4 regions of the Herbaspirillum sp. 1173 genome follow, and region 3 is predicted to be linked to each of the others. Evidence: predicted binding sites of a transcription regulator. Region 3 holds the regulator's gene; each other region holds the start of a gene.

Region 1 (7,508 bases), on a different contig from region 3:
TCCATACAGCACCGCCATCGGCAGCCCGCTCAGCGCCGGTGCCGAACTCTCCAGCGCGCCCAGCCAGCCGGCGTGCAACTGCGGCTCGTGCAGCAGCAGGGCATCCACTTCTTCACGCTTCAAGGCCATGGCCGCCTGTTCGATGGTCTCGAACGGGCCCAGCAACTGCAGCGGACGCCCCAGGCGCTGCAGCAGGCCGGGTTTGTCCAGGCGCTGCGCCAGGGTGGAGCCGATCACGGCCAGCCGCCATTGCCCCTGCACCGCTTCCGGTGGCGTCGGGCGGGCTGCGTGCAGTTCGGCGTGGGTGGCCGCCACTTGCTGCAGCTGATCCATATCCAGTCCGGCCAGGCTGCCGATGGCGTGGCCCAGTTCGGTCAACTGCCGGATCAGCGCCAGGCGCCGCACATCGGCTTCCGAATACAGGCGCTGGCCGCTCGGTGACAGCTGGCCGTGGGTCAGTGCATAGCGGCGCTCCCACACCCGCAGCGTGGCCACCGGCATGCGCAGCATGCGCGCCACCGCGCCAGTGCGGCGCAAGGCTTCGCCAGCAGGTTTGTCGGCCGCAAGGGCCGGGGAAGGGGTCGATTGCGCAAGGCTCATGATGGGCTCCGGTGAATCATGTTTGACACAGATTATAGACGCTAATTTGGCGTCATGAGTCAAGTGTGACGCATTTATTCAGTACAATCCTGAGTCATGAAACAGAAAAGCCAAGTCGCCGGACATCGCGGCAACAAGGCGCACTTGCCCAGCAAGCCCTGCGCCGTGTGCGGCCTGCCCATGACCTGGCGGCGCGCCTGGGCCAAGAACTGGGACGAGGTCAAATACTGTTCCGAAGCCTGCCGCCGCAAGCGCGCCCACCCTGGCCTTTGAGGAGTCGAGCCATGTATCGCAAACATCAATTCGACCTGGTGCTGGAGTCCCCTTCCCCGGAAGACGCACCCGCTGCATCCACCGCCCCTGCTGCTGGCGCTGCGGTTCCCGCACCACGACCGCTGGCGCTGCTGCCCTTGCTGCCGACCCTGGCCGCCGCGCGCGAGCGCATCGCCGCCGTGCGTCCCGGTGCTTATGCCCGCACCCGCAATAGTCTTGACGGTGCCGTGACGGGCTTGTCGCCCTATCTCACGCACGGCTTCGTCAGCCTGCGCGAGGTGCTGGCAGGCGTGTGCAGCCGCCAGGCTCTGGATGTGCAGCACAAGTTCGTCTATGAGCTGGGCTGGCGTGCCTTCTATCGCTACGTGTGGGCCAGGCGCGGGGCGCGCATCTTCGATTCGCTGCACGCCGGCCCGCTGCCGGAGTCGGCCTATGCGCGCGAACTACCGGCCGATATCCGCGAAGCTGCCACCGGCCTGCCGGTGATCGACCAGGCCGTGCGCACCCTGTATGCCACCGGCACCCTGCACAATCACGCGCGCATGTGGCTGGCCAGCTATGTGGTGCATCTGCGCAAGGTGCATTGGCGTGCGGGGGCGGACTGGATGGTCGGGCATCTGCTGGATGGCGACCTGGCCAGCAATCACCTGAGCTGGCAGTGGGTGGCCGGGACCGGCAGCCACAAGCCTTATCTGTTCAATGCCGAGAACGTGGCCAAGTACGCCCCGGCCGAATGGCACAGCCCGGGCACCGTGGTAGACACCTCATATGAAGTATTGGGCGAAATCGCCCTCAATCCCGACCCGGTGGCCACCGAACCCGCCCAGCGCGCGCGGGAACGCTGCAAGGAGCCGGCCCTGCTGCCAGTGCCACCTGAACATTTGGGCAGTGTGACCCCGGAGGCGGAAGCGGTAGCCGGACGGGATGTCTGGCTGGTCCATCCGTGGAGCCTTGGCGAGTTGCCCGCCGATCTGCCGGCTGACACTGTGGTGGTGGGACTGTATCTGTCGGACTTCCATCTGCTCTGGCCCTGGGATCAGCGCCGCTGGGATTTCATCGGTAAGCGCATGCGCGAATTGACATCGCTGTGCTGGCATGGCGATGCCGCCACTGTCGGCCGTGCGCTGAAGTCTGCCCGCAGCGTGCGTTGTGTGGCCGATCCGCATCTGGCCCCCTGGCTGCCGCTGTGGGCGCAATGCGTGGCAGCACCGGAACTGTTCCCGGTGGTCGACAAGCCCAGCGACCTGTTCACCCAGTGGTGGCGGCGCAGCACGCAAGGCCTGCAGAGCGCCGCCGAGCTGTTGGCGCGCACCGAGCGCAAGGAGCGGCGCGATGGCGGAGCCTGACCCTCGTCCGTCAAAGGAAGAGATTACCGTGCTGTATGACGGTGCCTGTCCGCTGTGCCGGCGCGAGATCGGCGTGTACCAGCGCGGCGCGGAGGATGCCCCGCTGCGCTTTTGCGATATCAGCCGCGCGGATGTGCCCGCCACAGAGCTTCCTGCGGGCATGACGCGCGAGCAGTTGCTGGCGCGCTTTCATGTGCGTCGTGCCGATGGCGTGGTCTTCAGCGGTGCCGAAGCCTTCGTGAAGTTGTGGGCCACCTTGCCGGGATGGCGCTGGCTGGCCCGGCTGGCGCGTCTGCCCGGCATGCTGTGGCTGATGGAGCGCAGCTATCGCGGCTTCCTGCACGTGCGTCCGGCCGTGCAACGGCTGGTGGTGCGGCTCGAACGCCGCCAGGACCGAGGCTGACATGAGCGTTGGCCTGGTCTGGTTCAAGCGCGACCTGCGCTTGCGCGATCACGCGGCGCTGGCCGAGGCCGCGCGGTGTGAGCGTGCGTTTGCGGTCTTCATCATCGAGCCTGCATGGCTGCAGAGTTTTGAATGCGATCCGCGTCATGTGGATTTCCTGTTGCGTTCCCTCGCCCCCTTGCAGATCGAATTGAAGCAACGCGGCCTGCCTTTGCTTCTGCGCATTGGTGAGGCAGTGCAGGTATTGGAATCCCTGCGTCGCGAATGGGGCGTGACCCATCTCTTCAGCCACGAAGAAACCGGCCCTGCCTGGAGCTATGCCCGCGATATTTCGGTGAACCGCTGGAGCCGCATCCAGGGCGTGCAGTGGCAGGAGTTTCCGCAAACCGGCGTGGTGCGCCGCCTGCGCAGCCGCGATGGCTGGGCCGTGCGCTGGGTGCAGCGCATGGAAGCAGCGCAGATTGCCAATCCTGTCGGCTTTCGTGCACCGCAAGGGATGCAGCCCGACAAGCTGCCCACATTGACCGCACTGGGTTTGCCCGAGGTACGCCTGCAACCGCCCGCTGGCGAGGCAGCGGCATGGGATACGCTGCGCGCCTTCCTCGGCGGCGGCGGGCGCGATTACCGGCGCGGCATGTCCAGTCCGTTGACCGCACCCGACGCCTGCAGCCGGCTCAGCGCGCATCTGGCCTTCGGCACCATTTCCATGCGCAGCGTGCATCAGGCTACCGAGCTGGCCATCGAGCACACGGCCGACCGCGAACTGGCCTACGGCCTGCGCGGTTTCTCCAGCCGCCTGCGCTGGCATTGCCACTTCATGCAGAAGCTGGAAGACCAGCCCGATATCGAATGGCGCAATGTGGCGCGTTCGCTCGATGGCTTGCGTCCGGGCGATGGCGGTCCGTGGGGCGTGGAGGCGCAAGCGCGTTTCGATGCCTGGTGCGAAGGCCGTACCGGCTATCCCATGATCGATGCCTGCATGCGCCAGCTGTGCGCTACCGGCTGGCTCAACTTCCGCATGCGCGCCATGCTGGTCAGCTTTGCCGCCTATCACCTGTGGCTGCACTGGCGTGCGCCGGGGCTGTTCCTGGCGCGGCAGTTCCTGGATTTTGAGCCGGGCATCCACTGGAGCCAGATGCAGATGCAATCCGGCACCACCGGCATCAATACCTTGCGCATCTATTCGCCAGCCAAGCAGGCGCGCGATCATGATCCGCTGGGCGAGTACGTGCGGCGCTGGGTGCCGGAAGTCGGCACGGCCGCTTATCCCGACCCCATCGTCGATGAGAAGACGGCGCTCAAGCAGGCCAAGGATGCCCTCTACGGCCAGCGCAGCAGCAGTACCGCGCGGGCGGAAGCCGATGCCATCCAGGACAAGCACGGCTCGCGCAAGAGTGGCCTGCCCTCGACCACCCAGCGCCGCCCGCGCCAGAAAACCGCGGATCCGGGGCAGGGCGTCTTGTTCTGACACGGGTTGCCCGCCTGATCGGTTAGACTGGCGGGCATGAAAATCCTCGGTATCGACCCTGGCTTGCGCACCACCGGTTTCGGGGTCATCCACAAGCAGGGCAACACGCTCTCCTATATCGCTTCCGGCACCATCAAGACGCCGGACGGCGACTTGCCTTCACGCCTGAAGGTGATCCTGGCCAGCGTCGGCGAAGTGGTGAAGTCCTATGCACCGGACTGCGCGGCCATCGAAAAAGTGTTCGTCAACGTCAATCCGCAATCCACCCTGCTGCTGGGGCAGGCGCGTGGCGCGGCCATTTGCGCGCTGGTGGCCGCCGACCTGGCGGTAGCCGAATACACGGCCTTGCAGGTCAAGCAAGCTGTGGCCGGCCATGGACGCGCCCAGAAGGCGCAGGTGCAGGAGATGGTGGCGCGGCTGCTGAAGCTGCCCGGCCTGCCGGGTACCGATGCCGCCGATGCGCTGGGCGTGGCGATCTGCCATGCGCATGGGGGGGGAGTCTTGTCGGACCTCGGCGCGCTGGCCCCGGCGCTGGCGCGCAAGGGCATCCGCATGCGCGGCGGGCGTCTGGTCGGTTAGTGCTTTTTCTTGAAGAGCGACAGCACGCGCTGCGCCAGCTTCACCACCACCAGCACCACTGCCCCGGCGACTACGCCGAAGAGGGTATTCAAGACCGCCGGGGTGATCGCCCCGAGGACCGGTCCAACTACGGCGACACCCTCCACCGCTTGCGATGCCGCCTCGATGGCGTGATGCGCGAAGGGCAGGCCGTGGGTCAGGATGCCGCCGCCGACCATGAACATGGCAATCGTCCCGATCACTGACAGGCTGCGCATCATCTTCGGTGCGGCCGCCAGCACCGCCCGGCCGATACCGGCCTTGAAGCGTCCCCAGGCGCTTGCGCCCGCATGCTGCACCAGATAGAGGCCACCGTCATCAAGCTTGACGATGCCGGCCACCAGCCCATACACGCCCGCCGTCATGATCAGTGCGATGCCGACCAGTACCGTGATCTGCTGCTGCAGCGGCGCACCGGCAACGGTACCCAGGGTGATGGCGATGATCTCGGCCGAGAGGATGAAGTCGGTGCGCACGGCATCCTTGATCTTTTCCTGCTCGTAGACCAGCGGATCGACGTCCTCCGCCGCCTTGGCCGCGACTTCATGATGCTCGTCATCGTGCGGAAGATACTTGTGCGCCAGTTTCTCGAAGCCTTCGAAGCAGAGGAAAGCGCCGCCCAGCATCAGCAGCGGCGTCACCGCCCAGGGGATGAAGGCGCTGATGGCCAGTGCCGCCGGTACCAGGATGGCCTTGTTCTTCAACGACCCCTTGGCGACCGCCCGGACCACGGGCAATTCCCGCTCGGCGCGCACGCCCGCGACCTGCTGGGCATTGAGGGCCAGGTCGTCGCCGAGCACGCCGGCCGTCTTCTTGGCGGCCACCTTGGTCATCAGGGAAACGTCATCGAGCACGGTGGCGATGTCGTCAATCAATGCAAAAAAGGCGCTACCGGCCATGTTTTTCCTTTGTCTTCATCTCTGAGGGGGGGCTTGGATACTGTTTATCCGAACAGTGCTGTATCATCGCGGGATTATCACAGAAGCTGCCTCCCACGCACATCCCTGACGCCATGATCGGTCGCCTCTCCGGAATTCTTCTAGAAAAAATCCCCCCGAACCTGCTGGTCGACTGCCAGGGCGTCGGTTACGAAGTGGCCGTGCCCATGAGCACCTACTACAACCTGCCGGGCCTGGGCGAGAAGGTCACGCTGCTGACCCATCTGGCCATCCGCGAGGACGCGCACATCCTGTTCGGTTTTGGGACCGCCGAAGAACGCAATACGTTCAAGGAGCTCATCAAGATTTCCGGCGTGGGCGCGCGCACGGCACTGTCGATCCTCTCCGGCATGTCGGTGGCCGACCTGGCCCAGGCCGTGACCCTGCAGGAAGCCGGCCGTCTGACCCGCGTGCCCGGCATCGGCAAGAAGACCGCCGAACGCCTGCTGCTGGAACTGAAGGGCAAGCTCGGTGCCGATCTTGGCGCGGTGGCCGGCGTGGTCCACAGCGACGCCTCGGCCGACATCCTCAATGCCCTGCTGGCGCTGGGCTATTCGGACAAGGAAGCGACCCTGGCCATGAAGCAGGTGCCCAAGGACAGCAGCGTCTCGGACGGCATCAAGCTGGCCCTGAAGGCGCTCTCCAAGGGCTGAGCCCGGCCAGACAAGGATTAGAGCATGAGCATCCAGACCGACGATTTCTCCGAGCAGCGCATCATCTCCGCCACCCCGGCCTCGGCCAACGAGGAAGCCATCGAGCGCGCCCTGCGGCCCAAGCAGCTGGACGAATACGTCGGCCAGGAAAAGGTGCGCGCCCAGCTCGAAATCTTCATTTCGGCCGCCCGCAAGCGTGGCGAGCCGCTCGACCACACCTTGCTGTTCGGCCCGCCCGGCCTGGGCAAGACCACCATGGCCCACATCATCGCCCGCGAAATGGGCGTGAACCTGCGCCAGACCTCGGGCCCCGTGCTGGAGCGCGCGGGCGACCTGGCCGCGCTGCTGACCAATCTCGAAGCCAATGACGTGCTCTTCATCGACGAGATCCACCGCATGTCGCCGGTGGTGGAGGAAATCCTCTACCCGGCACTGGAGGATTATCAGATCGACATCATGATCGGCGAAGGCCCGGCCGCCCGTTCGGTGCGTCTGGACCTGCAGCCTTTCACGCTGGTGGGGGCGACCACCCGTGCCGGCATGCTGACCAATCCGCTGCGCGACCGCTTCGGCATCGTCGCCCGGCTGGAGTTCTATACTCCGCCCGAGCTGGCCCGCATCGTCACGCGTAGCGCCGGCTTGCTCAATGCCCCCATCGTCGAGGAAGGCGCGCTGGAAATCGCCCGCCGCAGCCGTGGTACCCCGCGTATCGCCAACCGCCTGCTGCGCCGCGTGCGCGACTATGCCGAGGTCAAGGGGGAGGGGCGCATCACCCGCGAGATGGCCGATGCCGCTCTGGTGATGCTGGACGTGGACCCGGTCGGCTTCGACCTGATGGACCGCAAGCTGCTGGAGGCCGTGCTCTTCAAGTTCGGCGGTGGGCCGGTCGGGCTGGACAACCTGGCGGCGGCCATCGGTGAAGAACGCGACACCATCGAAGACGTGCTGGAGCCCTACCTGATCCAGCAAGGCTACCTGCAGCGCACCCCGCGCGGGCGCATCGCCACGGGGCTGGCCTATCAGCATTTCGGCGTGACCGCGCCGCAAACCGGTCCGAACGGTGAACTCTGGGGCGCATGAGCTCTGCCATTCTCAAGCTGGACAGGACTGTTGCAGCCATTGAAAAACAGCATGACGCGGAGCAGGTCAATCTGATGAAATTTTTGTCAGATCTCGTATAAAAGCGAGTTTTTGCTTGTGCAAAAATTA
Region 2 (7,508 bases), 220 kb from region 3:
CGGCCACAACTAGTACTGGCGCGGCTTTGCGGGGCATCTGGAGAGACGCGCTGTAGGTGTTTTCCTACGCGTTTATTGGACACTGTCCGATCTTCTTTTTTGCGCTGCATCGCTACTATGTATCTCAACGAACTCGAAACCGAGGACCCCACATTCCGATACGAACGTCCCCCTCCGTCGTGTCATGAATACAGTCCATCCCCCATCGGTTTATCCCCACGAGTCGTTTTCATAAGCAGAAATTCTCCGGCGATTCCCCCGATCCCCGGCGTCTTATATCCCTCCCCCTCAGGCCGCCTCCCCAGGCGGCCTTTTTTTTATCTTCATTTTTATCCGCATTGGTTTCTTCACCTGAAGAATGGTTCGCATGGGTCGAATGATTCACTTGCCCTGTCCGGCGATAAACGCCAGAGCATCGGCATAGGCCAGTTCGCTGGTCGTGCGCAACATCGGGCAGACATGGGTAGAGACCGGCTCCTGCGGCGCTTGCGGGGAAGCGCCGATGAGCACGATGCCGCGAAAGCCGCCTTCCTCGGATTGCTGCACGCCTGGCTGCATGAGCGCTCCTCCTTGCGCATCGGCCACGGGGCCGCTCAGTTCGCCCAGATGGTGACCGCCGGGAATGTCGATGGGAATGCTCATGGTGTGCTCCTCTGTTCAAGGTGAAAGACCCGGCAGGAAGAAACCTGTGCCGCCCGCGCCACTGACGCAGGTCAGGCAATGCAGCCTCTTTCCCCGCGCCGGGCCAGGAAGAAGTATTCTTGTCAGCATAAGAAACACTGAAGGCAAAGGCAGCAAGAAGCCACCGGCTCTCTGCGTAGGAAGCGGCGAAGATGAGTCTCTCCGGGGGGACAGGAGAGGCAGACGTTGCGCAGGGGTGGCTGGGGGATGCTGTCGCCTGGGGTGCTTGCCTCTCTGTCTGGAACCGTCATGCCCATCAATTACCTGCGCCGTCTGACCAGTCCGGCGCGCACCGATCTCTCCAACCGCCATCTGGGGCGTTCACTGGCCTTCATCGCCGGCGCCGTCAATGCGGGCGGTTTCCTGGCCGTGGGCCAATACACCTCGCACATGTCGGGCATCGTCTCCTCGCTGGCCGACAACCTGGTGCTGGGGGAAACCCTGCTGCTGGTGGCCGGCGCCAGTGCCTTGCTGTCGTTCCTGCTGGGAGCGGCCTGTTCGGCGGTGATGATCAATTGGGCGCGGCGGCGCGGCCTGCACAGCGAATACGCCATGCCGCTGATGCTGGAAGCCATGCTGTTGCTGTGTTTTGGCATCCTCGGCAGCAATCTGGAAAATCACCGTCTGCTGTTCGTGCCGGTGACCGCGGCCTTGCTGTGCTTCGTGATGGGTCTGCAAAATGCCATGATCAGCAAGATTTCGCGATCGGAGATCCGTACCACCCACGTCACGGGCCTGGTCACCGACATCGGCATCGAGATCGGCAAGATGTGCTACTGGACCCTGGCCCCCCGCCAGCCCCATGAGGCGGTGACGGAAGATCCCGTGCCGGGTGCGCGGCGCAAGTTCATGCTGCTGTCCTCGCTGTTGCTGATGTTCTTCCTGGGGGGCGTGACGGGTGCTTTTGGCTTCAAGGCGCTGGGCTTCCTCGCGACCATGCCGCTGGCAGCCGCATTGTTCCTGCTGGCGCTGGTGCCGATGATGGATGATCTGGCACGCAATTGAAGCCTCCCATCGGAGGCGGGCTGCAGGCAACAAAAAAGGCGCTCAACGCGCCTTTCGTTTTATTGTTATCGACTTAGGTGCACCGCCCGGTTCCTGAAGCCAGTGGAGCGCAGGGTCCTTCGTTGGAACGGCTGCCTGATGCGATCAGGGTCCTGGTACGGCGGCTGAGTCTGCCTGAGGTGGCCGCTGGGGCCGCTTTCTCAGCCTTGCTGCTGGGGATTGCTGTCCGACTGCTGCGGCTGCTGGGCGCCATTGCCCTCTTGCGGCGTGCTCTGGTTCATTTGCGGCTGGGCCGATGCACTGGCGCCATTGCCACCATTGCCGTTCTGAGCAGCGGCGGCCGCGGCGGCATTCTTGCGGCCATGGCTGTTGAGGCCACCCTTGCGTCCGGCTTCCCGGGCTTCGGCGGAGGTGAACTCATGGGCGGCACCCTTGGCGTGGGCGGCCTTGCCTCCCATGCTGGCGATCTGGCGCTGTTTCTCCCTATCCATGGCGGCGAAGCCGCGATTGCTGTTCCCCGGATTTTGTGAATTTGCCATGTGTGACTCCTTGTCTTGGATGATCGAATGGAGCAGACATTTGTCATTCGCCGCCCTCTTGCTCTGCGCGAGCATGCAAATGACAACCCAACTTTTGTCCACATCTGCAGTGTAGAAAGCCTCACCGATCCTCACTATCGGAAGAGCTCTTCTGCCAAGGTCAGCAATGGCTGTCAGACAGGTAGGAAAAACTGAAGATGAGCTTGCATTTTCGGTATCAATTGCTGATGGATCAGCGATCTTCGGCATTGCACCCAGGAAATTTCACGTGATTGAAAGCCCAAAGGCAGTTTTTTTCACACCTCAAAACAATTACTGTATATTTATACAGTCTTTGCTTTTACCCGCACTTTCCTGCTGTTTCGCATCCTCGTTTTCTTGCCATGTTGACATCCAGCTCTCCGGTCCCTCGTCCGGAAATCATCCACCCCTCGCTCTGGCTGGCCTCCCAGCTGGCGCGCGGTGGTGCGCGCGGTGTCGCCAGCGGATTCGAGGCGCTGGATGCCGAGCTGCCCGAACGCGGCTGGCCGCCCGGGGTGCTCATCGAGCTGCTGCTGCCGCAGGAGGGCGTGGGCGAGCTGCGCCTGTTGCGCCCGGTACTGGCGCGTGCGCCCGCCACTGCCCGGCGCCCGCCGCAGGCTGGCCGGATCGCCCTGCTGCAGGCCCCACACCAGGTCAATGCCCCCGGCTGGGCGCATATGGGGGTGGAAGCATCACGGCTGCTGCAGTTGCAGGCCGATCATGCGGCCGACGCCTGCTGGGCTGCCGAGCAGGTCTTGCGGGCCGACAGTTGCCAGGCCCTGCTGATGTGGCAGCCGCGCTTGCGCAAGGGCGATCATGACTTGCTGCGACGCCTGCATGTGGCGGCGCAGGCCGGTCAGACGCTGTTCTTCATGCTGAGGCCGCTGTCCTGCGCGCGCGAGCCTTCCCCCGCGCCCCTGCGGCTGACGCTCAAGCCGGCGCGCGACGGGCTGGAGATCGGTTTTCTCAAGCGCCGCGGACCGCTGCGCGAACAAAGCCTGTTTCTCCCTTTGCTGCCTTCACCGAATTTGCAACGCCATGTCACCCCTGTGGATCGCCGTACACCTGCCACTGCTGCCGCTGGAAGTCTTCCGTCCGAACTGGCTGGATGAGGAAGCGGCCGTGGTCTTCGAGCGCGATCGCGTATCCGCCCTGACGGCACCGGCGCGCGCGCTGGGCGTGCACGAAGGCATGCGGCGTGGCGGCGTGCAGTTGCTGGCACCGCAAGCGCATCTGAATGAGCGGGATATCCTGCGGGAGCAAACCACCTTGCAGCAAGCCGCCCTGGCCCTGCTGCAATACACGCCCCAGGTCACGCTGGCCGAAGAGGCCTGCATCCTGCTGGAAGTGGGCGCCAGCCTGCGCCTGTTCGGCGGCATCCGGGCCTTGTGCCGCAAGATCCGCGTGACTATCGCCCGCATGGGACTGTCGGCTACCCTGTCCTGCGCCGTTACGGCGACCGGATCTTGGCTGCTGGCGCGCTACGGCTACGTGCGTACCCTCAATCATCGTTCCCTGCAGCGCCGACTGGACCGCCTGCCAGTGGTTCTGCTCACCGCCGCCCGTGCCCATCTGGAATGGCTGCACGGGCTGGGCTGCCGCCAGTTGGGTCAGGTGCAACGCCTGCCCCGCGCCGGTCTGCAGCGCCGCTGCGGCAAGGACTTGCTGGCCATGCTGGACCGCGCCTATGGTGCCGCACCCGAAGTGCATGACTGGATCGTGGCACCGCCAACCTTCCAGGCCCGGGTGGAGCTGCCGGACCGCATCGAGCACACCGACATCCTGGCCGCCTATGCTCAAGGCTTGCTGGCCCAGCTGGCCGGCTGGCTGACGGCACGCCAGTTGGCCATCAAGAAGCTGTGCCTGTGGCTGGAACATGAACGGGGACGGCAGGCAGTGGCACCGACCGGGCTGCAGATAGCGCTGTCGGTCCCGGCCTGGCAGGAAGACCACCTGCACACCCTGGTCAAGGAAAAGCTGGCCCGTTCCTCCCTGCCCGCCCCGGCCATCGCCCTGGGGCTGGCCGCCGATGAACTGGAAAGCCAGCAGGCGGCCAGCGAGATGCTCTTTCCCGAACCCGGCGGCAGTGCCGAGGATCACCAGCGCCTGCTGGAACTGCTGGTGGCGCGTCTGGGCGCGGACAAGGTGCAGCAGGCCGCCCCGCGCGCCGATCACCGGCCCGAGATCGCCAACCGCTGGTGCAGCGTGATGCAGAGCCCCGCCAGCCTGCCGGCTGCCCTGAACACCGATGCGGCACGATTGCCGCCGCGTCCGCTGTGGCTGCTGGCCGAACCCTTGCCCTTGCGGATGCAGCAGCACAAGCCCTTCTATCGCAGTGCGCTGGAATTCACTTCGCCGCCCGAACGCATCGAAGCCGGCTGGTGGGAAGGCCGGCCATTGACGCGCGACTACTTCACGGCGCGCGATGCCAGCCATGCCTATTACTGGATCTTCCGCCAGTGGCGCGGCGGCGAGTGGTCCGACGAGGAGCCGCAGTGGTTCCTGCACGGCCTGTTCGGCTAGGAGCACGGCATGCAAGCTTCCCTGCCCTTGGGCGTCCCCCAGACCGGCCTGCCCGACTATGCCGAACTATATTGCCGCACCAACTTCAGTTTCCTGCAAGGGGCCTCGCATGCGCAGGAACTGGTGGATCGTGCCATCGAACTGGGCTATCGGGCCCTGGCCATCACCGACGAATGCACCATGGCCGGGGTGGTGCGCGCCCATGCCGCCTGGGTGGAACAGGTCCATCGCGGCAAGGCCAAGGATTTCAAGCTGCTCATCGGCAGTTGCTTCCGATTTACAGCCTTGAAGGACGATCCGGCCCATCCCCTGGCCAGGATGACCCTGGTGGCCCTGGCCAGGAATCGTGAGGGCTATGGCAACCTCTGCGAACTCATCACCCTGGCGCGCACCCGCGCCGAAAAAGGCAGCTACCTGCTGTCGCCGGAAGACCTGAGCCAGCCGCCGCCCGCCCTGTCGCACCTGCGCACCCTGCCCGATTGCCAGTTGATCCTGGTGCCGGACTACCCGGCCGATGAAGAAACGCTGGATGCGCAATTGCGCTGGTTCGCCCCGCTGGCCCCCGGCCGCTCATGGGTCGGCATGACGCGCCTGTACCGTCCGCTGGACGACCTGCATCGCGCTGCCATCGATGCCGCAGCACGGCGGCATGGCTTGCCGCTGGCGGCGGTGGGCGATGTGCAGATGCACCAGCGTTCGCGCAAATACCTGCAAGATGTGGTCACGGCCATCCGCGTCGGCAAGCCGGTGCAGGAATGCGGCCTGGCCCTGGCCCCCAATGCCGAACAGCACCTGCGGCCACGCATGCGGCTGTCGCTGGTGCACAGCCCGGCCACCTTGGCCCAGACCCTGGCGGTGGCGGCCGGTTGCCAGTTCAGCCTGGCTGAATTGCGATATGAATATCCTGACGAACTGGTGCCGCTGGGCATGAGCCCGGCCGACTACCTGCGGCAGGAAACCCTGGCCGGGGCCTTTAAACGCTATCCGCAAGGGATGCCGGGCGAGGTGCGCGCACAGATCGAGATGGAATTGTCCCTGATCGCCCAAAAGGAATATGAAGCTTATTTCCTGACGGTCTACGACCTGGTCAAGTTCGCCCGTTCACGCGGCATCCTGTGCCAGGGGCGCGGCTCGGCGGCCAACTCGGCGGTGTGCTACTGCCTGGGGGTGACCGAGGTCGATCCCACCTCCACCCGGCTGCTGTTTGCCCGCTTCATCAGCGAAAAACGGGAAGAACCGCCCGACATCGACGTGGACTTCGAGCACCAGCGCCGCGAAGAAGTGATCCAGCACATCTACCGCAAGTACGGCCGCCGCCGCGCTGCGCTGGCGGCCGCCGTGCACAGCTACCGGCCGCGTGGCGCTCTGCGCGAGGTCGGCAAGGCACTGGGCGTGGATGCGGCCATCGTCGATACGGTGGCCAAGTCGCAGCACTGGTTCGACAGCCGGGAAGAATTGCTGGCCCGCTTTGCCGAAGCCGGTCTGGACCCGGAACTGCCGCAGATCGGCCTATGGGCCAGCATCACCGGCAAGCTGTTGCGCTTTCCGCGCCATCTGTCGCAGCACACCGGGGGCTTCGTGATCGCACGCGGGCAGTTGTCGCGGCTGGTGCCGATCCAGAATGCGGCCATGGAAGAGCGTTCCGTCATCGAATGGGATAAGGATGACTTGGAGTCGTTGAAGCTGCTCAAGGTCGACGTGCTCGCGCTAGGCATGCTGACCGCCCTGCGCCGCTCGCTGGAACTGGTGAGCCTGCGGCGCGGCCTGCCCCAAGTCATGCAGATGTACGACATTCCGCGTGAAGATCCGGCCACGTTCGACATGATCTGCAAGGCCGATACCATCGGCGTGTTCCAGATCGAGAGCCGCGCCCAGATGAGCATGCTGCCGCGCATGCAGCCACGCACCCAGTACGACCTGGTGGTGCAGGTCGCCATCGTGCGGCCGGGGCCGATCCAGGGCGGCATGGTCCATCCCTACCTGCGGCGGCGGGAATTGGTGCGCAGCGGCGGCAGCTTCGACTATCCGGACAACACCAGCAAGAGCGGCAAGATCAGGAAAGTGCTGGAGCGCACCCTGGGCATCCCGATCTTCCAAGAGCAAGTGATGGATGTGGCCATCGAGGCTGCCGGATATTCCCCCAGTGAAGCCGATGACCTGCGCCGCTCCATGGCCGCCTGGAAGCGCAAGGGCGGCATGGGACCGCACCATGAACGGCTGGTGCTGGGCATGACCGACAATGGCTATTCACGTGAATTCGCCGAGAGCATCTTCAACCAGATCGAGGGTTTCGGCGAATACGGTTTCCCCGAAAGCCATGCCGCCAGCTTTGCCCTGCTGACCTATTTCAGCAGCTGGCTCAAGTGCCACGAGCCGGAAGCCTTCCTGTGCGGCCTGCTCAACAGCCAGCCCATGGGCTTTTACTCGCCCTCTCAATTGATCCAGGATGCACGCCGGCATGGGGTCAAGGTCCTGCCGGTGAACGTCTTGCGCAGCCGCTGGGAATCCATTCTGGAGCTGGACCCGACCGGCCAGGCGCGTCCGGCCGTGCGGCTGGGCATGAGCCTGCTGCGCGGCATGCCCGAACAGGCGGCGCAGCGTATCGAGCAGGCCGGGGCCGAACGTCCCTTTGTCGATGTCGATGACCTGGCCCGGCGCGCCGGACTGGATCGGCACGCCCTGCAGGCACTGGCAGCAGGTGATGCCTTGCGCGAGCTGGCCGGACACCGGCGCGCTGCG
Region 3 (7,508 bases):
CCTTGCTCGTGCATCAGCAGGATGCGCTTGCCCGCCAGCGAGGACTTGCCATCCCATTTCGGAATGACCTCGAACAGCTTGTGGATCAGGCGGTAGACGTGGGCGCGTTCCTTGGTGGTGAGGCGGCTCTCGTGGCACTCCCAGCCTTCCTCGAACTGTCCGCGCAGCAACAGGGTCAGTGCCAGGTTGTGCTTGGCGGTCGGGTAATTCGGCCGCAGCGCCAATGCCGTGCGGAAATTGCCAAGCGCATCGTCATAATCGCCATGATCGTGCTGGATCGCGCCGATGTTGTTGTAGGTGAGGGCGTGCTTGGGGTCCAGCGCCAGGGCCTGCTTGAACATGCGCATGGCATCGTCGAAGCGGTCGCCCGTGTTGAAGTAGCTTGAACCGAGCTTGACGTAGCCATTCGGATCCTTGGGTGCGATCTCGATGACGCGCAGCAGGTGTTCGTGGGCTTCTTCGATCTTGTTGATTTTCAGATAACTATCGGCGATCTTGTTGTGGGCGTAGGTGTCCTGGGGATCGAGCAGGATGGCGGTCTTGTGGGACTCTACGGCCTCCTTGTACATCTCCATGGCATGAAAGGCTTCGCCCAGGGCGGTGTGGGAGGGAGCGAAATTGATCTGGTATTCGAGCGACTTCAGAATCGTGGCGACCGCCTCGTCAAAGCGCCGTGCGTCGATCAGGGCGCGGCCCAGGTGCGACAGCGGGCCCGGTGCGTTGGGTTCACGCCGGGCCGCATCCTCGAAGTATTTGATCGAGGCTTCCGGATCGTTCTTTTCGTGCAGGGCATTGGCCAGGCCGATGCGTGCCGCCCGGTTTTCCTTGTCGATGGCGATGGCGCGCTCGTAGATGGCGATGGACTCGTCGATGCGATCCTGGCTCAGCACCGTACCGGCCAGGTTGCTGAGGTATTCGGCGTTGTTCGGATCGGCCTCGATGGCCTTGCGCAGGTATTGCTCGGCTTGCGCGAACTGGCCTTCCTGCATGGCGATCAGTCCGCGTGCGTGGTTGGCAAACACCAGATTGGGGGCGCGGGCCAATACGGCTGTACAGATCGCCTTGGCTTCCTCGGTCTTGCGATTGTCGAGCAGGTCCAGACATTTGCGAACGTCCAGCAGATCCTGCAGGTTGGACTTGGCGGCCGCTGGGGCCGGAATATGTTTGCCGTGCTTGTTGCTGCTCTTGCGCGTCGACATCGAAAAGGGTCCTCTTGGTTGGGCGCATCCATTGCGCCGGGCATAGCTGTCCAGCAAGGATGATATGCGTAACCGGTCACAGGTGAAGAGCTAAATAGAAAGCAAAAAACCTCCGTTTTAAGCGGAGGTTCATGCATAAACAAGCGATCAGTCGCCGCTGGCAGCGTCTTTCCGGCGGTCGGGCCTGCGCGCCGCTCCGAATTCAGTTCCAGCTGCGCAGCAATCCCACGGCCAGTCCTTCGAGTGCAAACTGGTCGTCTTCCGGCTTGACGATGATGGGCTCGAATTCCGGATTCTCGGGGAACAGGGTGATGACGCTGCCGCTCTTCTGGTAGCGCTTGACCGTGACCTCGTCAGCCAGGCGGGCCACCACGATCTGGCCATTGCGCGCCTGGTCGGCGCGCCGCACGGCCAGCAGGTCGCCGTCCAGGATGCCGGCGTCGCGCATGGACATGCCGCGCACCTTGAGCAGGTAGTCGGGCTTGGCCCGGAACATGGCCGGGTCGACCTGGTAAGTCTTTTCCACGTGTTCCTGGGCCAGGATGGGGGAGCCCGCCGCCACGCGCCCGATCAGCGGCAGGCTCAGCTGCATCAGGGCGGGATGGGGCAGGGCCATCTGGCGTGCAGTGCTGATGCCTGTGGTACCTGATTCGCGCAAGCGGATGCCGCGCGAGGTGCCGGGGGAAATCTCGATGGCGCCCTTGCGGGCCAGGGCCTGCAGATGCTCTTCGGCGGCGTTGGCGGAACGGAAGCCCAACTCGGCAGCGATCTCTGCACGCGTGGGAGGGAAGCCGGTGTTCTCGATGGCGTTCTTGATCAGGTTCAGGATCTGTTCCTGGCGCGCAGTCAGTTTGAGCATGAGGGTGGCCTTTCTCGGAGGGAAGGCTGTCTGGATGAACAGTCTGTATTTTTATACAGGTGCAATCCTTGTGTCAACGGCAACATGCATATTCCGGGGCGGAAAAGGCAAGCTTTCTCATTTATATAGAGCGCGCCGCAACTGAAGAATCTGGTTCTGAGCCGCTGGCGGCGATGTGCAGGGTCCGCGTTGTGGCCCTGCGGCCGCAGTGGCGTGACGCTGGCATTGCTGTCAGGACGGAAACCTAGTATGATCTCGGGTTTTCCTCTTCCCACACCCGTCTTGACGCCGGGGTGGGCGTCTTCAATAAGTCCATAAGGAGTCTACATGCGTCATTATGAAATCGTATTTATCGTCCACCCGGACCAAAGCGAGCAAGTGCCGGCGATGATCGAGCGTTACAAGGGCATCGTCACCACCCGCGGCGGCAAGGTCCACCGTGTCGAAGATTGGGGCCGTCGCCAACTGGCTTACCAGATCCAGAAGCTGGCCAAGGCTCACTACGTCTGCCTGAACATCGAAGTCGACAGCGAAACGCTGGCTGAAATCGAAACCGGCTTCAAGTTCAACGACGCCGTCCTGCGCCACCTGACCGTCAAGATGAAGAAGGCCGAAACCGGTCCTTCCCCCATCCTGAAGGCAGTGCAGAAGGAAGACGCGGCCAAGAGCCGTACCGAAGCTCCGGCAGCTTAAGCGCTGCGAACATCGCGGAGAGTGAACCAGTTTCAAGTCATCGCCAGCCTGGCAGAACGTGATGTCCTACGTTATACGCCGGCCGGTATCCCGATTGTCACTGCCAGGTTGCAGCATCAGTCGGAGCAGACGGAGGCTGGCATGAAGCGTCAGGTCGAATTCGAGATCGCGGCGCTGGCAGCGGGGGAAATCTCCGGTGCGCTCAACAGGGCGGCACTGGGTGAAGTCTTCCGGTTCACCGGCTTTTTGGCCCGCAGGAATCGCAACAGCAAGAGCGTCGTGTTTCATATCGTTGATTTTGGCCCGGTCGCGCCGGATTGAGCGGCGCAAGGTAGCCAAACAGACCTTACCCAATTTTTAGATACAGGAGCCAACCATGGCATTCGGTAAAAAGTTCGATAAAAGCAAGCTGAAAAACAAGCGCCAACAGCAAAACCCGCTGTTCAAGCGCAAGAAATTCTGCCGTTTCACCGCCGCTGGCGTTGAACAGGTCGATTACAAGGACGTGGACACCCTGAAGGACTTCGTCCAGGAAAACGGCAAGATCATGCCGGCACGCCTGACCGGTACCAAGGCCCACTACCAGCGTCAAGTTGACACCGCCATCAAGCGCGCGCGTTACCTGGCTCTGCTGCCGTACACCGATCTGCACAACGCCTAATCAGCGTCGAGAAATAGGAGAAAAACATGCAAGTCATTCTGTTGGAAAAAATCGTGAATCTCGGCGGTCTGGGTGATGTCGTGCGCGTCAAGGACGGTTTCGCACGCAACTTCCTGATCCCCCAACGCAAGGCCCGCCGCGCTACCGATGCAGCCATCGCTGAATTCGAAGCCAAGCGCGCTGACCTGGAAAAGGCTGCCGCCGAGAAGCTGGCCGCTGCCCAAGCCCAAGGCGAAAAGCTGGCTGGCGCTACCGTGGAAGTGTCGCAGAAGGCCGGCGTTGACGGCCGTCTGTTCGGTTCCGTGACCAACTTCGACATCGCTGAAGCCCTGGGCAAGAAGGGTTTTGCTGTCGAGAAGTCGCAAGTGCGCCTGCCCAACGGCCCGCTGAAGACCGTTGGCGAACACCCCGTGTCGGTGGCTCTGCACACCGACGTGGTGGTCGATGTCACCATCGCAGTCAAGGGCGAGCAAGCGTAATACGCCTGTTTGCTGCAATTCGTTTTGCAATAGAAAAGCCGGGTTCGCCTGGCTTTTTTATTGTCAGTTGTACCAAGACACGCCGCCACTGGTCATCGTCATGGCGCGGCTTGTCAATGGCTTCATATTGCATTCGTTCGCATGAAGCATCTGGCCGTGCAAAAACGTTCGGCCGGACCTACGGCTTCACATCAGCAGGTTATAATGCGCGCCATGAAAGAATCGTCCCGCGGCAATCCAGAATTTTTCCGTGGCCAGAGAGAGTCATCCGATCCCCAGATCGATGCGCTCCGCGTGCCGCCCCACTCCATCGAGGCCGAGCAATCGGTGCTGGGCGGCCTGCTGCTGGACAACGCAGCCTGGGACCGTATCGCCGACTTCGTCAGCGCTGAAGACTTTTACCGCTACGATCACCGCATCATCTTCGAGCACATCGTCAAGCTCATCAACAGTACCAAGCCGGCCGACGTCATTACCGTCTATGAAGCCATGTCCACCAGCGGCAAGGCCGAAGAGGTGGGCGGGCTGGTTTATCTGAATGCACTGGCGCAAAACACGCCTTCTGCGGCCAACATCCGCCGCTATGCCGAGATCGTCCGTGATCGCGGCATTCTGCGCAAGCTCATCACCGTGGCCGACGAGATTTCCGGCAATGCCTTCAATCCGCAGGGCAAGGATGTGAAGTCCATGCTGGACGAGGCCGAATCCAAGATCTTCGCCATCGCCGAAGAAGGGTCGCGCGGCTCTCAGGGCTTCATGGAAATCCAGCCGCTGCTCACGCAAGTGGTCGAGCGCATCGACGAACTTTACAATCGCGACAATACCAGCGACATCACCGGCGTTCCGACCGGTTTCATGGATCTGGACAAGATGACCTCCGGCCTGCAGCCGGGCGACCTGATCATCGTCGCTGGCCGTCCTTCCATGGGTAAAACCGCTTTCTCGATCAACATCGGCGAACATGTCGCCATCGAGTCGGGCCTGCCGGTAGCCGTGTTCTCCATGGAAATGGGTGGCGCGCAGCTGGCCATGCGTATGCTGGGTTCAGTCGGACGCCTGGACCAGCACCGCCTGCGTACCGGCCGCCTGCTGGACGAAGACTGGCCGCGCCTGACGCACGCCATCCAGAAGATGAACGATGCGCAGTTCTACATCGACGAAACGCCGGCGCTGTCGCCCATCGAATTGCGCGCACGTTCGCGCCGCCTGGCGCGCCAATGCGGCAAGCTGGGCCTGATCATCATCGACTACCTGCAGCTGATGTCGGGCAACGGTGGCAGCTCTTCTGAAAACCGCGCCTCCGAAATCTCGGAAATCTCGCGTAGCCTGAAGGGCCTGGCCAAGGAACTCAACTGCCCGGTGATCGCGCTGTCGCAGCTGAACCGCTCGCTGGAACAACGTCCCAACAAGCGTCCCGTGATGTCCGACTTGCGCGAATCAGGCGCTATCGAACAGGATGCTGACGTTATTTTGTTCATTTACCGTGATGAAGTTTACAATCCGGACTCGCCCGACAAGGGCACGGCGGAAATCATCATCGGCAAGCAGCGTAATGGCCCCATCGGCAGCATTCGTCTGTCCTTCCTGGGGATGTATACCAAGTACGACAACTATATCGGCAATCTGGCGCAGCCTTACGGCGGCGACTGATGCCATCGGCGGCGCGCCACCAGGGCGTGTCGCTGCACAAGGATCACGGGCGGCGTCGGGCCGCCCGTGTCATGCAAGGCGAACGGCCCCCAAGGCCGTTCGTGCAGGACCGGCAGGGCGGGGTACCGGCTTCCAAGGGGGTAGCCGCAGGCCGGTTCGAAACGGCGCTTTACATGAGCGCTAACCATTGATGAGAGAGAAAAATGTTTGGACGATTGATGCCGACTGAAGGCAAATTCTTTGACCTTTTCAATCAGCATGCAGAGCTGGCGGTCAAGTGCGCGAAAGAAATGGTGGCGCTGATGACCAATTTCGACGACCTTGAAATTCGCGTGCACGCCATTGAAGCCGTCGAGAAGGAAGCCGACAAGGTCACGCACAATGCCATCGAACTGCTGCACAAGACCTTCATCACGCCGCTGGACCGCGATGACATCCACCAGCTGATCACCCGCATGGATGACATCCTGGACCTGCTCGAAGATGCGGCCCAGACCATCTCGCTCTACGACATCAAGGCCATCACGCCGGAAGCCAAACGCCTGGCCGAGCTGTGCCTGTCCTGTGCGGAGAAGGTGCAAGCCGCCGTGGGCCTGCTGTCGAACATGGACAACTCGCGCCAGATCCTGTCGATCTGCCAGGAAATCGACCGCCTGGAATCCGACGCCGACCACGTCATGCGTGCGGCCATGTCCAAGCTGTTCCGCGATGAACCGGACGTGCGCACCCTGATCAAGCTCAAGGCCATCTACGAAATCCTGGAAACCGTCACCGATCGCTGCGAAGACGTGGCCAACATCATCGAAGGCATCATCGTCGAAAACGCCTGATCTCGCGGCGTAGCGGCGATTCCCTCGATTTCCGACGGGGACGCCGCTGGTTTCACACAACGGTTTCCCCCATGCAAACAATCCAAATCAGCTTACATATTCTCGCGTTGTTGATCGTCCTGGCGCTGCTGTTCGACTTCATGAATGGTTTCCACGACGCCGCCAACGCGATCGCCACCGTGGTCTCCACGGGCGTGCTGCGTCCGCAGACCGCCGTGGCCATGGCCGCCTTCTTCAACCTGGCGGCCGTGTTCGTGTTCCATCAACTGCACGTGGCGGCTTCGGTGGGCAAGGGCACCATCGAACCGGCCATTGTTGACCAGTACGTCATCTTCGGTGCCCTGATCGGGGCCATCTTCTGGAACCTGGTGACCTGGTATTACGGCATCCCGTCCTCGTCCTCGCATGCTCTGATCGGCGGCCTGGTCGGCGCGGCCGTGGCCAAGGCCGGCACCGGCGCGCTGATCTCGGCGGGCCTGCTGAAGACGATTCTCTTCATCGTGCTCTCGCCCGTGCTGGGCTTGGTCTTTGGCTCCCTGATGATGCTCGTGGTCTCGTGGATCTTCTTCCGCTCCACGCCACGCAAGATCGATGGCTGGTTCCGCCGTCTTCAGCTGCTGTCGGCCTCCATGTACAGTCTGGGCCACGGCGGCAATGACGCGCAGAAGACCATCGGCATCATCTGGATGCTGCTGATCGCTTCGGGCTATTCCTCCCCGGATGCGCCGCCGATGTGGGTCATCATTTCCTGCTACTGCGCCATCAGCCTCGGTACGCTCTTCGGTGGCTGGCGCATCGTCAAGACCATGGGCCAGAAGATCACCAAGTTGAAGCCCGTCGGCGGTTTCTGCGCCGAAACCGGCGGTGCGATCACCTTGTTCATCGCCACCGCCCTGGGCATTCCGGTCTCGACTACCCACACCATCACCGGTGCCATCGTCGGCGTGGGCGCGGCGCAGAAGATGTCGGCCGTGCGTTGGGGCGTGGCCAGCAACATCGTTTGGGCCTGGATCTTCACCATTCCGGCCTCGGCCTTCGTGGCGGCGATCGCCTGGTGGATTGGCGTGCACGTGCTGTAACAAGCCGTCATTCATGGTCGCTGCCAGCGCGGCGGCCGTCCAAAAGCAAAAAGCCACG
Region 4 (7,508 bases), on a different contig from region 3:
TGGATGTGGCCGGGCATGATGCCGATCTTGATTTCGTCCGGGGTGATCAGGCCGGGGCAGTTCGGGCCCAGCAGCAGGGTCTTGGAACCGGCCTTGGCCATGCGGTCCTTCAGGGCCAGCATGTCACGCACGGGGATGCCTTCGGTGATGCAGATGGCCAGGTCCAGCTCGGCTTCGACGGCTTCCCAGATGGCAGCAGCAGCGCCGGCGGGCGGCACGTAGATCACGGAGACGGTGGCGCCGGTGGCGTTCTTGGCTTCGGTGACGTTGGCATAGATGGGGATGCCTTCGAAGTCTTCACCGGCCTTCTTCGGGTTCACGCCTGCGACGAAGGCATTCTTGCCATTCGCGTAGTCGCGGCACATGCGGGTGTGGAACTGGCCGGTCTTGCCGGTGATACCTTGGGTGATGACCTTGGTGTCTTTGTTGATGAGGATCGACATTTCTCTTCCTTGACTGTGATGCCTGCGCCGCGGGCGGCGCCTGGGCTGCAATCGCTTGCAGCCGGCGGCTCGCGCCGCGCAGGCTTGCGTGTTGGGTTACTTACTTGGCAGCTGCCACGACCTTTTGGGCGGCTTCTTCCATGGAGTCGGCCGAGATGATCGGCAGACCGGAATCGGCCAACAGCTTCTTGCCCAGGTCTTCGTTGGTGCCCTTCATGCGGACCACCAGGGGCACCTTCAGCGAGACGGCCTTGGAAGCCGCGATCACGCCTTCGGCGATCACGTCACAGCGCATGATGCCGCCGAAGATGTTGACCAGGATGGCCTTCAGTTCGGGGTTCTTCAGCATGATCTTGAAGGCTTCGGTGACCTTCTCGGTGGTGGCGCCGCCGCCCACGTCCAGGAAGTTGGCCGGCTCGCCGCCGAACAGCTTGATGGTGTCCATGGTGGCCATGGCCAGGCCGGCACCGTTGACCAGACAGCCGATGTTGCCGTCCAGGGAGATGTAGGCCAGGTCGAACTTGGAGGCTTCGACTTCAGCCGGATCTTCTTCGTCCAGGTCGCGGTAGGCGACGATTTCCGGGTGACGGAACAGGGCGTTGGAGTCGAAGTTGAACTTGGCGTCCAGGGCGATGACCTTGCCGTCGCCGGTCAGGATCAGGGGGTTGATTTCAGCCAGGGAAGCGTCGGTTTCCCAGTAAGCCTTGTACAGGCCTTGCAGGTTCTGGCGAGCAGCCGGGATCGATGCGGCAGGCACGCCGATCTTGGCAGCCACGTCGTCGGCTTGGGCGTCGGTCAGGCCATCGATCGGGTCGATGATGACGTTGTGGATCTTTTCCGGGTTGCTGTGGGCAACTTCTTCGATGTCCATGCCGCCTTCGCTGGAGGCCATCAGGACGACCTTCTGCGAGACGCGGTCGGTGACCAGGGAAACGTACAGTTCCTTCTTGATGTCCGCGCCTTCTTCGATCAGCAGGCGACGCACCTTCTGGCCTTCAGCGCCGGTCTGGTGGGTGATCAGCTGCATGCCCATGATCTGGTTGGCGTATTCCTTGACCTGCTCAATGGACTTGGCCACCTTCACGCCACCGCCCTTGCCGCGGCCGCCTGCATGGATCTGGGCCTTGACGACCCACACCGGGCCGCCGAGCTTCTGGGCAGCCGCTTCGACTTCGTCGACCGACATGCAAGGAATGCCGCGCGGCACGGTTACGCCGAACTGGCGCAGGATTTCTTTACCCTGATACTCATGGATTTTCATGGGAGCTTCCCTTTAGACACTGAATGAATGAAACTTGCCGGATTGAAATTCGGAAGCCGGCATTGAGCCGGCCGACCAGAAAGCAGACTGCAACCCGCAGGCGGGGGTCGCATCCGTTGCCGGATGGAGTCGGGCGCAGGCGTGAGCTGCGCGGGTTGCGAGTGAATTCGTCGAATTGGGCATATGCATGCCGTCTGCTTTAGTTGGTCTGATAGTCGAAACGCACCAGCTTGCGCCGAAGCGTTCGCATTATCCATTCCTGCTCCTGACGTGGGCCTTGCACCGTTGCGCCGTTTTAACAAACCGGCAACACGCGGTATCTCCTCAGGCTTGCGCGCCGCAGCAAAAACTTCCGAATTCTAGCACACGACAAACGGCCTGTTGGCCGGTAGCGCTAACACCGGGCGCAATGCGCAGGAATTACCATCGGGCAGGACAAGGCCGCACGCCGGTGGGAGTTTTCGAGGAAAACGCGGGAAAAATGTGCTTGGCCGGGCCGGCCCTGCTGGATGCAGCTTGGGTTCAGGCGGATTCTTCGTCGTCGGCCCAAGCGGTCTGGAAGGCTTCGCGGATGCTGCGATGGGAAAAACCGCGCTGCAGGAGGAAGCGCATCTGTTTGGCGCGGGTCTCGGCATCCTCGGGCGGTGCGGCGTACTTGCGGCGCAGCACCTGCGCGGCACGCTCGCCCTCCCCGGCGGCCAGATCGGCCTTCAGTTCGGCGATGGCTTCACCTTCAATGCCATGGCCGTGAAGTTCGGAGATGATGCGCTGATTGCCGTAGCGCGCCGAGCGGCGATGCACGAGCGATTCGGAAAAACGTTCCTGGGAAAGAAAACGGGACTGCTCCAGCCATTGCAGGAGCTCTTCGATGTCATCGCCCTCTTGCGCGTAAGGGGCAAGCTTACGCGCAAGTTCCTGGCGACTATGCTCACGTGAAGAGAGATATTTGAGCGCCCTTGCTTTCAGGCTGATCGGCGGTCTTGGCATGTTGCGAACTTGCTGTACTGCGGTATTGCCTCCCCCTGAGACCGCCAACACAGCACGGCACCAGCGAGATAAACAAGCCACCATCACGACACCCAGGGCTCAGGCAAACCCTGTCGCCGCGATGGCGCTTGAATCCTTTAAGCGCGGATTCAGGAAGCCTTGGCTTCCGCTTCGCCACCGGCCAGTTCCGGCACGCCCAGGGCGACACGGACCTTGTTCTCGATCTCGCGAGCCAGCTCCGGATGTTCCTTCAGGTAGTTACGGGCATTGTCCTTGCCCTGGCCGATGCGCTCGCCGTTGTAGCTGTACCAGGCACCGGACTTCTCGACCACCTTGTGTTCCGACCCCAGGTCCAGGATCTCGCCTTCGCGGGAAGTGCCTTCGCCATACAGGATGTCGAAGTGGGCTTCGCGGAACGGGGGCGCAACCTTGTTCTTGACGACCTTGACCTTGGTTTCGCTGCCGATGACTTCATCACCCGACTTGATCGAACCGGTACGGCGGATGTCCAGGCGCACGGAAGCGTAGAACTTCAGCGCGTTACCGCCGGTGGTGGTTTCCGGGTTGCCGAACATGACACCGATCTTCATGCGGATCTGGTTGATGAAGATCACGGTGGTGTTGGTGCGGTTGATGCTGCCGGTCAGCTTGCGCAGCGCCTGCGACATCAGGCGGGCTTGCAGGCCGGGCAGGGAATCGCCCATGTCGCCTTCGATTTCAGCCTTGGGGGTCAGCGCGGCCACGGAGTCGACCACGATCAGGTCCACCGCACCGGAGCGCACCAGGGCGTCGCAGATTTCCAGGGCTTGTTCGCCGGTGTCGGGCTGCGAGATCAGCAGGTCGTTCAGGTTCACGCCCAGCTTTTGCGCGTAGGTGACATCCAGCGCGTGCTCGGCGTCGATGAAGGCGCAGGTGCCGCCCAGCTTCTGCATTTCGGCAATCGATTGCAGGGTCAGGGTGGTCTTGCCCGAGGATTCCGGACCGTAGATTTCGATCACGCGGCCGCGCGGCAGGCCGCCGATGCCCAGCGCGATGTCCAGGCCCAGGGAGCCGGTGGACACGGACTGGATTTCCTCAGCGATGACGCCATCTTCCATGCGCATCACCGAGCCCTTGCCAAACTGCTTTTCAATCTGTGCCAACGCGGCGGCCAGCGCCTTGCTCTTTTCAGAGTTGTTCGCAGCTTTTTTGTCGTCCATAAATCTCTCTCGGCAAAATGTCGTGAAGACGGGTGTCAGGGGGAGTCTTGCTGATGTTGCTTGAATGTTGCTTGGATCTTGCTCGCGGTGGCTGGCCATCGCTGGCAGGCCGCGGGTGTTGCCCGGGGAGCAGTGGATGACCGCCCCGATAGAGCGATACTGTATAAAAAAACAGTGCTTAGTGCAAGCGTTTTTGTCGGCCCAAATTCCATCCGTGGGCGAAAACCACAATTATACGAGAGGCAGACCTTCCAAAAACTTCATAAATCGCAGAGGAATGATGCATGGAAGGAAAAAAAACGGCACACTCGCGAGTTGGGGGGAATAATTCGTCAGCAATGGCCAAATTGGTATCAATAGTCGTCATCTCGCACGATATTGCGCCGCGGCAATTATTCGGCCCACGGCATTCCGCAATCCCGAACAGATCGCCTTACAGATCGCCTTACAGATCGCTTTACAGACCGTTCTCATGAGTTTAGTGCCCTTCAGCCACATCAGCGCCCTGCGCTGCCTGGTCATCGACGACATGCCGACGATGCGCCAGAACATTCGCATGCACCTCGGGCAGCTCGGCGTGACCAAGGTCGACCAGGCTGCCACGCCCGATGAAGCCATCCGCTTCGTGCAGTCCGGCACCTATGACCTGATCATCTGCGACTACAACCTCAACAAGGAAAGCAACGGGCAGCAGCTGCTGGAGTTCTTCCGCACCCAGAACATGCTCTCGCCGACCTGCATGTTCATCATGGTGACGGCCGAGAGCGGCTACAACCTGGTGGCCAGCGCCGCCGAGTTCCAGCCCGACGCCTACATGTTGAAGCCGCTGACGGCCAGCCGCATCGCCGAACGCGTGGACCGCCTGCTGGAAAAGCAGCACGCCATGCTGCCGGTGACCGAGAAGATGAAGCGCAAGGACATCACCGGCGCCATCATCGAATGCGACAACGTGCTCAAGTCGGCGCCCAAGTGGATCGTCGAGATCATGAAGACCAAGGGCACGCTGCTGATCGAACAGCGCCGCATCGACGAGGCGCGCGAGGTCTACAAGCAGGCCCTGGCCATGCGCGACGACCTGGTATGGGCCAAGATCGGCCTGGCCCGCTGCAACATCGTGGCCGGCCAGATGGATGATGCGCGCGTGATCGTGCAAGACGTACTGGCGCAGAACAAGCAGTTCATCGCCGCCTACGACCTGATGGCGCAGATCGACGAAGCCCAGGGCAACCAGGAAGGCGCGCTGGAGGCGCTGACCAAGTCTTCCGAGATCATCCCCTCGGCGCGCCGCAGCCGCCTGGTGGGCGACGTGGCCTACCGCAGCGGCCATCTCGACCAGGCGCGCGAGGCTTATGACAAGGTGCTGAAGCACACCAAGGGTTCGCTCACCGCGCAACCGACCGACCTGCTCTCGCTGGCCCAGGTGCACATCGACAGCGGCGACCCGGATGCCGCGCTGCGTTTGCTGGAAAGCGCGCCGCGCCGCTACGAGGAATCCAACCTCTTCGTCTCCGCGCAGGCCGCCGTGCAGGCCCAGGCCTACGTCCAGCTGGGCGACACCATCTCGGCCCAGCAAGCCTTCGAGACGGCCCGCCAGGCGGCCGGCAAGGAAGCCTCGGACACCGCCACCCTGGCGCTGGCCAAGGCCGCCTTCTCGATGGGCAAGGATGAGGAAGGTGCCAAGCTGATCGCCGAGGCGGTCAAGTCCGACCACGAGAACAAGACCCTGCAGATGCTGGCGCGCAAGGTGCTGGCCGATACCGGCCGCGCCAACCTGGCCGAAGAGCTCATCGACGGTGCCGTCAAGCACTGCATGAGCATCATCGCCGAAGCCAATGCCCTCATGCGCAGCGCCAAGCCCGACGAGTCGCTGGCGCGGCTGGAAGAGGCGCTGGCCAGCATGCCGGAGAACACCGGCGTGCTGCTGGCGGCCGCCCAGCTGCATCTGCTGTGGATGAGCCAGCGCGGCTGGAACGAAGAATACGTCAAGCGCGTGCGCCGCTACCTGGCCACCCTGGACCGCCTGATTCCCGGCAACGATAGAGTCGCGAAGATGCACAAATTCCTGCGCGACACCCTGACCAAAGTAGCCCCGAAGAGCTGACCATGGATCCCAAGCTTGCCGCGATCATCATTCACGACATCAAAAACTCCCTGGGCGTGCTGGAGGGGGAATTGCGCCGCCTGTCCGACGACGTGCCGCGCGTGCAGCAGGCCCATGTCACCTGCCTGGCCCTGCAGGAAAAGCTGATCGCCTTCCTGACCCTCTACAAGGCCGATTCCCAGGGCCTGCGCGCGCAGGTCGAGGCGGTCTCGCCGCTGGACTTCCTCGATGCCCTGGTGCGCGAGCACGGCGTCTCCCGCAGCAACGACATCGCCCTGCAGGTGGACGAAACCGACATGCCGGTGATCGGCTTCTTCGATGAACACCTGGTGGCGCTGGCGCTGGAGGCGGCGCTGCAGAATGCCAGCCGCTTTGCTCGCTCGCAGATCGCGCTGGGCTGCCGCAAGCATCCGGAAGGCGGCGTGATCTTCACGGTGCGCGACGATGGCCCCGGCATCGGCACCCAGGAAAAGAAGCCGTCCACCGGATTGGGCATGGACCTGTGCAATGCCATTGCCACCGCCCACAACAAGGAGACCCGGCATGGCGAAGCGCGCCTGTCCAATCATCCGGATGGTGGTGCGCTGTTCGAACTGTGCCTGCCGTAAATCGATGAGGCGCGTACGGAGACGCATCTTCTCCGTGGCCTCATCGTCCTCCTCGTCCCCCTCTCTCTGCCTGGCCGGTCTGCCACTCCTGCAGAGGACTACATGACTGAAGGGCCGCATCCCGTCTCCTCTACACAACTGCATCTGTACATCTCTGCACCTCTGCATCTCTGCATCTCTGCATGAGGACATGACGGCCATCGGCCGCCATGGAATGCCCCCCGTTCGGGCCTGCGGCCACATGCGCCGCCCGCATATGCAAGCGCGAAAATAGTCGTTCTTCCGCCAGAGCTTCGTCCTTAGAGTGTCGGTTTGTCCCGCCTGTGCGGCCGGCCATGGCCGTGCTGCGCCACCTCGTGCGGGGCGATCCAACCAAGGGAGAACCCATTCATGCAACGCAGAGACTTCCTGCGCCTGGCCCCCGCCGCGCTCGGCGCTACCGTACTGGGCAGCGCGCCCCTGCTGGCGCGTGCCGCACAGCCGCCCAAGACCATCCGCCTGGACTATGCCTACTACTCGCCGCCCAGCCTGGTGCTGCGCAAGTTCGGCTGGCTGGAGGAAGACCTCAAGGCGCAAGGCACGGAAGTCAAATGGGTCCTCAGCGCCGGCAGCAACCGCGCGCTCGAATATCTCAACAGCGACAGCGTGGACTTCGGCAGCACCGCCGGCCTGGCCGCCCTGCTGGCACGGGCCAATGGCAATCCGGTCAAGGCGGTCTACATCTATTCGCGTCCGGAATGGACGGCGCTGGCGGTGGGCAAGGAGTCGACGGTGAAGTCCATCACCGAACTCAAGGGCAAGAAGATCGCCGCCACCAAGGGCACCGATCCGTATCTCTTCCTGCTGCGCGCACTGCATGAGAATGGCCTCAAGAAGAGCGACGTCGAAATCGTCCACCTGCAGCACGCC

What was found. The regulator LexA, encoded in region 3, represses DNA repair genes until DNA is damaged. The targets are predictions, from matches to a motif close to ACTGTATNNNNATACAGT.
Region 1: a site for LexA is predicted at 5,647-5,664, ahead of ruvA (Holliday junction branch migration protein RuvA). Genes of this name have one in related genera too.
Region 2: a site for LexA is predicted at 2,540-2,557, ahead of imuA (translesion DNA synthesis-associated protein ImuA). Genes of this name have one in related genera too.
Region 4: a site for LexA is predicted at 4,049-4,066, ahead of recA (recombinase RecA). Genes of this name have one in related genera too.

What each region holds. Positions count from the first base shown of each region.
Region 1 covers NZ_JAVDSP010000006.1:243,988-251,495, forward strand. Annotated here, with positions in the region: gene J2X56_RS19585 (MerR family transcriptional regulator) at 1-600, opposite strand, end outside; gene J2X56_RS19590 (DUF2256 domain-containing protein) at 697-873, shown strand; gene J2X56_RS19595 (FAD-binding domain-containing protein) at 885-2,219, shown strand; gene J2X56_RS19600 (thiol-disulfide oxidoreductase DCC family protein) at 2,206-2,622, shown strand; gene J2X56_RS19605 (FAD-binding domain-containing protein) at 2,624-4,090, shown strand; gene ruvC (crossover junction endodeoxyribonuclease RuvC) at 4,127-4,669, shown strand; gene J2X56_RS19615 (DUF808 domain-containing protein) at 4,666-5,607, opposite strand; gene ruvA (Holliday junction branch migration protein RuvA) at 5,721-6,299, shown strand; gene ruvB (Holliday junction branch migration DNA helicase RuvB) at 6,324-7,379, shown strand.
Region 2 covers NZ_JAVDSP010000001.1:438,723-446,230, reverse strand. Annotated here, with positions in the region: gene J2X56_RS02065 (CBS domain-containing protein) at 1-13, shown strand, start outside; gene J2X56_RS02060 (hypothetical protein) at 382-642, opposite strand; gene J2X56_RS02055 (YoaK family protein) at 931-1,686, shown strand; gene J2X56_RS02050 (KGG domain-containing protein) at 1,887-2,225, opposite strand; gene imuA (translesion DNA synthesis-associated protein ImuA) at 2,609-3,358, shown strand; gene J2X56_RS02040 (DNA polymerase Y family protein) at 3,285-4,769, shown strand; gene J2X56_RS02035 (error-prone DNA polymerase) at 4,779-7,508, shown strand, end outside.
Region 3 covers NZ_JAVDSP010000001.1:223,014-230,521, forward strand. Annotated here, with positions in the region: gene J2X56_RS01095 (tetratricopeptide repeat protein) at 1-1,199, opposite strand, end outside; gene lexA (transcriptional repressor LexA) at 1,402-2,058, opposite strand; gene rpsF (30S ribosomal protein S6) at 2,386-2,751, shown strand; gene priB (primosomal replication protein N) at 2,773-3,072, shown strand; gene rpsR (30S ribosomal protein S18) at 3,128-3,412, shown strand; gene rplI (50S ribosomal protein L9) at 3,439-3,891, shown strand; gene J2X56_RS01125 (replicative DNA helicase) at 4,096-5,541, shown strand; gene J2X56_RS01130 (DUF47 domain-containing protein) at 5,745-6,371, shown strand; gene J2X56_RS01135 (inorganic phosphate transporter) at 6,443-7,450, shown strand.
Region 4 covers NZ_JAVDSP010000007.1:173,372-180,879, reverse strand. Annotated here, with positions in the region: gene sucD (succinate--CoA ligase subunit alpha) at 1-443, opposite strand, end outside; gene sucC (ADP-forming succinate--CoA ligase subunit beta) at 544-1,704, opposite strand; gene recX (recombination regulator RecX) at 2,227-2,691, opposite strand; gene recA (recombinase RecA) at 2,841-3,890, opposite strand; gene J2X56_RS21030 (response regulator) at 4,363-5,991, shown strand; gene J2X56_RS21025 (sensor histidine kinase KdpD) at 5,994-6,599, shown strand; gene J2X56_RS21020 (aliphatic sulfonate ABC transporter substrate-binding protein) at 6,990-7,508, shown strand, end outside.